2 regions of the Pseudovibrio sp. WM33 genome follow, and region 2 is predicted to be linked to the other one. Evidence: riboswitches for the same ligand, from Rfam matches in the RefSeq annotation. Region 2 holds a riboswitch; the other holds the start of a gene.
What was found. A riboswitch is a leader RNA that binds a small molecule or an ion and turns the genes downstream of it on or off. The one in region 2 is predicted to bind S-adenosylmethionine.

Region 1 (3,408 bases), on a different contig from region 2:
GCATCAGCTTATGCTCCTACCGGTTCTTTGCTTTTGAAGTGCTTGGAGAGCTTCAGAGCCTGACCCTGATAGTTGGAGCCAATGCCTTCGCCGTAAAGGGTTTCTGGCACTTCCTCCATGTGCTCGTAGACAAGGCGGCCAACCGTTTGGCCGTGTTCTACGATGAAGGGAACGTCGTGAGAGCGGACTTCTAGAACGGCTCTGGACCCTGTGCCACCAACGGTGGAGTGGCCGAAGCCGGGGTCGAAGAAGCCTGCGTAGTGGACGCGGAATTCGCCGACGAGTGGGTCGAATGGCACCATCTCAGCGGCGTATTGTGGCGGGACGTGGACGGCTTCCTGCGAGACCAGAATGTAGAACTCGTTCGGGTCGAGGATGAGCGTTGCATCGCCGCGATTGTACAGCGGCTCCCAGAAGTCTTCCGGGTCCTGTGCGTCTTTGCGATCGACGTCGATCACACCTGTATGGCGCTTGGCGCGGTAGCCGATGAGGCTGTCTTTGCCAGAGCCTTTCAGGTCGATGGACACCTGTACGCCGTTGTTGATTGCGTCTTCGTCCTTGCCGCCAGACACCAGTGTGTGCTGGTTGTGCACTTTGGTCAGGTCTTCATCATTGATGAGGGTTTCACCATCGCGGAAGCGGATTTGGGACAGGCGAGAGCCTTCGCGGACCAGCACCGGGAAGGTCTTTGGAGAGATCTCAGCGTAGAGCGGGCCTTTGTAGCCGGCTTCAACACGGTCAAATGCGCGGCCTTGGTCTGTGATGACGCGGGTGAACACATCGATGCGGCCCGTGGAGCTTTTGGGATTGGCTGTTGCGGATTGCTCAGCCGGGAGGTCCAGCGCTTCCTGAAGGCGGACAATGTAAACACAGTTGGTTTCCAGCACGGCGCCCTTGGAGAGGTCGATCTCGTGCAGGATGAGCTTTTCCAGCTTGTCTTCCACTTTCGCGTCGGGGCCGGGCAGAAAGGAGGCTCGGACACGCCATGCTTTGACGCCGAGGCGCAGGTCAAGACTGGCAGGTTGAATCTGGTCCTCGTCGGGCACTCTGTCTGCTTGAATTGCACCGCTGGCAAACATAGCTTCAATCGCTTTTGCCGGAAGAATGCCTGTCATTGTTGGTTCCGCCCCACTGGTACTCAAATCGTTCTGACACTGATTAACGTAAGTTTGATCTCTCGCCAAGTCTGCAACCTAAGCTGATTGATTGACCCTAGTGTATTTTCGAGGTAAAAATGCTGCCTATTCCGTGGTGATTTGGTCGACCGGCTTGCAACCACGTAAAACAAGTAGCTAAAGGGTCGGGTTCTTGTATAGACCTCGGCCCGCGCCGGGGTTTTTTAATGAAGGGGTAGAGCAATATCTCTTCGGGCAGGAATGAGCGATGACAGACGCAAAGAACTGGAAGCCAGCAACTCGGCTTGTTCATGGAGGCACAACGCGCTCCAGCTTTGGTGAAACATCCGAAGCTATCTTCCTTACACAAGGGTATGTTTACGACAGCTCAGAAGCGGCAGAAGCACGCTTTTTGGGCGAGAATCCGGGCTATATTTATTCCCGGTACGCAAACCCGACTGTAGGAATGTTTGAGCGACGAATGTGCGAACTGGAAGGTGCTGAGGCCGCACGCGGCACGGCTTCTGGTATGGCGGCTGTTAACTCTGCGATTATGGCCTGCGTTAAAGCTGGCGATCATGTGATTGCACCAAAGGCGCTGTTCGGTTCCTGCCGATACATCATCGAAAAGCTGCTGCCACGTTATGGTGTGGAGTCCACGCTGATTGATGGCACTGACATTGAGCAATGGAAAGCTGCAGTTCGTCCGAACACCACAGCGGCGTTCCTTGAAAGCCCAACCAACCCGACGCTTGAAGTGATCGATATTCCAGCTGTTGCGGATATTATTCACGAAGCTGGTGGACGGCTTATTGTAGACAACGTGTTTGCGACTGCTATCTGGCAGAGCCCGCTGGCCTTGGGTGCTGATGTGGTGATCTACTCTGCGACCAAGCATATTGACGGGCAGGGCCGATGTCTGGGCGGTATCGTGCTTTCCGATGAAAAGTGGATTGTGGAAGAGTTCCATGACCCGTTCAAGCATACCGGACCTGCGATGAGCCCGTTCAACGCTTGGGTTCTGCTGAAAGGTCTGGAGACTTTGTCGTTGCGTGTTGAGCGTCAGACTGCGAATGCTGGCAAGCTGGCAGAGTTCCTAGCGGATCATTCTGCAGTGTCTCGCCTGATTTACCCGGGCCGCGCTGATCACCCACAGGCGGATATCGTGGCCAAGCAGATGCAGGGTGGGTCTACCATGCTGGCGTTTGATTTGGCGGGTGGTAAGGAAGCGGCCTTCAAGTTCTCCAATGCGCTGGAGATTGTTAGCCTTTCCAACAACCTTGGTGATGCGAAGAGCCTGATTACCCATCCGGCGACGACTACGCACCAGAGTGTTGCGGAAGATGCGCGTTTGGAGCTGGGCATTACAGACAAGACGCTTCGTCTTTCTGTTGGTCTGGAAGATGCAGATGACCTGCTGGAAGATGTTGCTAAGGCACTGGCCGCGCTTTAAGCGTGTTGCACATTACAACTGGCGTGAGGGCATCCAACCGGGTGCCCTCTATGCATTAAAGCCCAATGCTGCAGACTTGTTGTTAGCTATTGCTGGTTGCCACAACCACGTCTCGCCGTGCTCCGGACAAGGTGATGATGAAACCTGCGATGACATCCAGAAACGTGATGGTCATGAGCAGCAGGAAGAGCGGGGTGGCGGCTTCTTGTACCGAGAGGAACTCAATTAGGTAAGCCACGAGGATCAACAGAGACAAACTGTGATCTACCAGTGAGAGTGTGCTGGTTCTGGTGGCTTTGATGATCTCGACGAAGAGCAGGACCAAAGTGCCTGCAAGCAGAAGGGTGGCGACATCCAGAGGAACAAGTAGTCCTGATGGCAGCGGGATCTGGAATACAATGGCAGCCCAAGGGGTGACGTTGTAGCCTTGATCAAGCACCGGCTCTAGATCTTCAAACCACCGAAATGCCACAGCGTTGTAGAGCAAGAACGGAATGAGCGTGAGTGGAATAGTCCTCATGTGGTTATCCCCGGAAGAGCTGGAAGCGGTATCCTATCGGAAAAGATTAACATTAATGCTGGGGGTCTGTGATGCCCTGAAACCGGGAGGGGTAACGCTTCGAGTGGTTTAATGCCTAGGGCTTTCATTTTAAGTGGAGTTCTAGGGAATACGACGCGTGCGATCGTGAATAGTGAGGGGGCGTCGCACACGTTCCGTCATGCGACGTTCTATGTGAGAGAGCTCGTTATAGTTATCGACGGTGATGCCCTTCCAATATTTGACGATGGGAAGGCCTATGCGAAGTTGAAAAGCACCAATGGGATAGTTGATGTCGCTGT
Region 2 (3,408 bases):
CTATGAGAAGAACCCGATCCGCTACAAGTTCTACCGCTATCGCTGTGGTCGTGATCAGCGCGTCAAGCAGGTCTGGGGTCCAAATGCTTACAAAGGTATCCCCGGCGAGCACTAAGGGCTTAGTATAGAACTCAAGAAGACCAGAGGCACTGCTCTGGTCTTTTACTTTTAGGGGTGTTGTCGCAGGTCAGAGGAGATCCCTAGTCTTCGTAGTACATGCGATAGATCCCTCCGGCAGAGTCATCGGAGATCAACAAAGACCCGTCGCCAAGCTCGACCACGTCTACCGGACGGCCCAGATAATCGCCGCTGGCATCAATCCAGCCTGTTGCGACAATACTTGGGGCGCCAGCTTCTTCTTTCTCGTTGATGGGCACAAACACCACACGTGCGCCAATTGGCACTGAGCGGTCCCATGAGCCGTGCTGCGCGATGAAGACGCCGCTCTTGTATTCTTCAGGGAACATATCGCCCTGATAGAATGTCATGCCCAAACTTGCGGCATGGGCGTCCAGCTCAACTTCCGGGTTCACAACGCCACTTGGAACAGGCTCATCGATGTAATGCGGGGTCCGGACCGTTCCACCGCCATACCATGGGAAGCCGTAGTTCTTGCCCGGCTCGGTGCCTTTGTTCAGCTCTTCAGGAGGGATGTCATCTCCCATGCCGTCCACCTGATTGTCGGTAAACCAGAGATTGCCGGAGTTTGGATGAAACTCCAAGCCCACAGAGTTTCTGATCCCTGTCGCGTAGACCTGACGGTCCATACCATCTGCCGTGATGGAGATAATGCCGCCGATGCCGAGGCTGTCATAGAGTTTCAGCTTCATCTTGGGCGGAACGTTGTAAGGCTGGCCAAGAGAGATGTAGATGCGGTCATCCGGACCCTGATCACACACACGGGAGGAGTGATTGTAGCTTTCTTCAGAGGGAGGGATAAGCATACCCTTGCCGACCAGCACCTTCACCGCTAGCTTGCCCTGCTCTTTGTTTTCCAATGCATTCGGAAAACTCAGAACGCGGTTTTGCTCTGCAAGGACCAATGAGCCATCTTTTGTGAAGCACACACCATTAGGGATGATGAAGGACTGATCTGGAGCGAACTGGCGAACTTCTGCAGCTTTCTTGCCCTCTTCATCCGGAGTAACGACCCAGACTCTGTCCGTAGTCGTCCCTACAAAGACAGTTTTACCATCAGCTGCGACTGCCATATGGCGGGCGTCAGGAACGGCAGCGTAAGGTTCGATATGGAAGCCTTTGGGCATGACCACAACTTCAGTGTTGCGAGCCAGAGTTTTCTGCTCTTCAGAGACCTGCTCCACAAACTCCGTTTTGACACCATCGACCATTTTGGTGGTCGTTGCTGCCAGAGATGTGGTTAGCAGCAAGGCGTAGGCGCACCCTGTCAGGACTCCAAAGAGAACGGGCTTTGTGGTGCACATCGTTTTTTCCTTCCTGAAGGGCCTAGAAATTTGACTGAGAAAATTGATCGGAATATTTGGAATGCTCTGCCTTTTTGAGCTGCCACTATGCGCTCATTCAAAGTCTGAGGAGAATACTCAGATATGACGGGAATTCGGTTTATAGAACCACAAAAATTGAAGATATTCACTTAGCGGAAGTTGCGTTTTGTGGTGCTAGAATACGACATGACGTAAATTTGAAAGTGTGGACAAAGAACAAAGGAAAGGTGCCCACTTGCAATTGCCTCATTTTCGTGCCAAATCCTACGCATCATCAAGAGAAGGGCTGGCGCCCTCGCCAACCTGCCTAACCGGGCAAGGTGGTCTCCGCCAAAAGGGATGTGGTTTCGAAGTGAGGACGCTGTCTTCATCATTCGTAACAACCAAGCGGTAGTTTCAATGGATTTTGCGCCAGTCCTCCTCGGGAAACCGATGGAGGATTTAATGTTTGATATTGCTGGTCAGCCACAGTCTGCATGGCAATCGTATGTATCTGAATATGTGCCTCAATCTTTGAGGGAAGCCGTCGCACACCTTGCCGACGAGTTTACTGCTGCCTATTTGCTGGATTGTCTGATTCTGGAAAAAGGGCTGCGCAGTCGGCTGCTCTCCAACTCAACACGACAGCCAAACACGCCGCTGACCACTGACGAACGCTCTGACCGGTTTGCTATGTTGCTTCGCCTTTGGGCAGAAGGATGCCATACGGTTGTTGATGAGCGTCTATTTGCAGATACTGCACGCCGTCGTCCTGAAGAACTGGAAGCATTACGCGAGTACTTCAGGCAAAACGCATTGCGCTCGAGAAAGAAATTCCCGAGCTAGGTAAGCTGCACTACAATACAAACTGATTTTTAAGCTGCGCGGCTGCCGAATTTTGCAGGGGGCGTAGCAAACGGGTCTGCGAACATTGCAAGCCACAGGCTCTGTGCGATGCGCTGTGCAGTTGCCAGAAGAAGCGGTGCTGCTTCTGGCGAGAAAATCCCGTAGACCTCATCTTCAAACAGGTCCATCCACTCATGGAAGTTCTCAGTGGTGACACCTTGAATTCTAGCATGAGCCGGAACTGGTTTGCCCTTGTACGACCCAGTTTTTAGCAGAACTGATGCCCAAAAGTGCTTCATCTTGTGCAGATGCGGCCCCCAATCCTCCCCCATCTCCCTTAGGAAAATGGGACCAAGCGTTTCATGCTGGCGGATCTTGCCATAAAAACTCTCAACCAGATGATTGATCTGGGCAGGTGTTATGGAAGGATCAAGCGGTGTCCGTTCACGCGCTGACATAACGGGAATTTTTGATGACACAGCTTGTTTCCTATTCCTGATCCGCGATCCGCTTAAGCTTTGTTGTACTTAGCACGTTGCTCTTCAGAGATCACAATCGGCTTGCCGTTATCGTCAACAGCAACAAAGGTGAACTGAGCATTCGTAACCTTCTCACGATAGCCAAAGCGGTGACGCAAAGCCCAAGCCTCGATGGCAAGCGTTACAGAAGTTCTGCCAACACGGAGCACATTGGAGTAGACACACATTACATCGCCCACTTTAACTGGGCGGATAAAGGTCATGCTGTCGATAGCAACAGTCACAACGCGCTCCATGGCGCACTGGCTTGCTGCAATACCGGCGGCAATATCCATTTGAGAGACGACCCAACCGCCGAAGATATCGCCAGAAGCATTGGTGTCTGCCGGCATCGCCATTGTGCGCGTGGTCAGCTCCCCAATCGGCTGCTCTTCTTCGACAGCGTCTCTTGTATCATTCATAGTTCTAAAGCTCCGTAGATCCATCAAGCGAAATGCTATGCATGGCGAAGCTCAACTACTCAAGCAGGGATCATCGCCATATGGAAGCAATCAACAACCTGGGTCGCACATTTCTTGGTGTTGGCCCGAGCGGTTTCAGCAACGCATTCATCTACTGCATTCTCGAATAATTTCAACCAG

Region 1: linked by a shared signal. The riboswitch ahead of PsWM33_RS21185 (O-succinylhomoserine sulfhydrylase) and the one ahead of PsWM33_RS06730 (hypothetical protein) in region 2 are both predicted to bind S-adenosylmethionine.

Annotation. Positions count from the first base shown of each region.
Region 1 is NZ_LMCK01000124.1:1,471-4,878, forward strand. It holds gene PsWM33_RS21175 (YigZ family protein) at 1-4, opposite strand, end outside; gene PsWM33_RS21180 (2'-deoxycytidine 5'-triphosphate deaminase) at 9-1,115, opposite strand; SAM riboswitch at 1,239-1,316, shown strand; gene PsWM33_RS21185 (O-succinylhomoserine sulfhydrylase) at 1,384-2,568, shown strand; gene PsWM33_RS21190 (hypothetical protein) at 2,651-3,088, opposite strand.
Region 2 is NZ_LMCK01000025.1:30,811-34,218, reverse strand. It holds gene msrA (peptide-methionine (S)-S-oxide reductase MsrA) at 1-115, shown strand, start outside; gene PsWM33_RS06735 (PQQ-dependent sugar dehydrogenase) at 201-1,442, opposite strand; SAM-I-IV-variant riboswitch at 1,730-1,860, shown strand; gene PsWM33_RS06730 (hypothetical protein) at 1,908-2,288, shown strand; gene PsWM33_RS06725 (group III truncated hemoglobin) at 2,318-2,767, opposite strand; gene PsWM33_RS06720 (acyl-CoA thioesterase) at 2,800-3,228, opposite strand; gene PsWM33_RS06715 (group III truncated hemoglobin) at 3,288-3,408, opposite strand, start outside.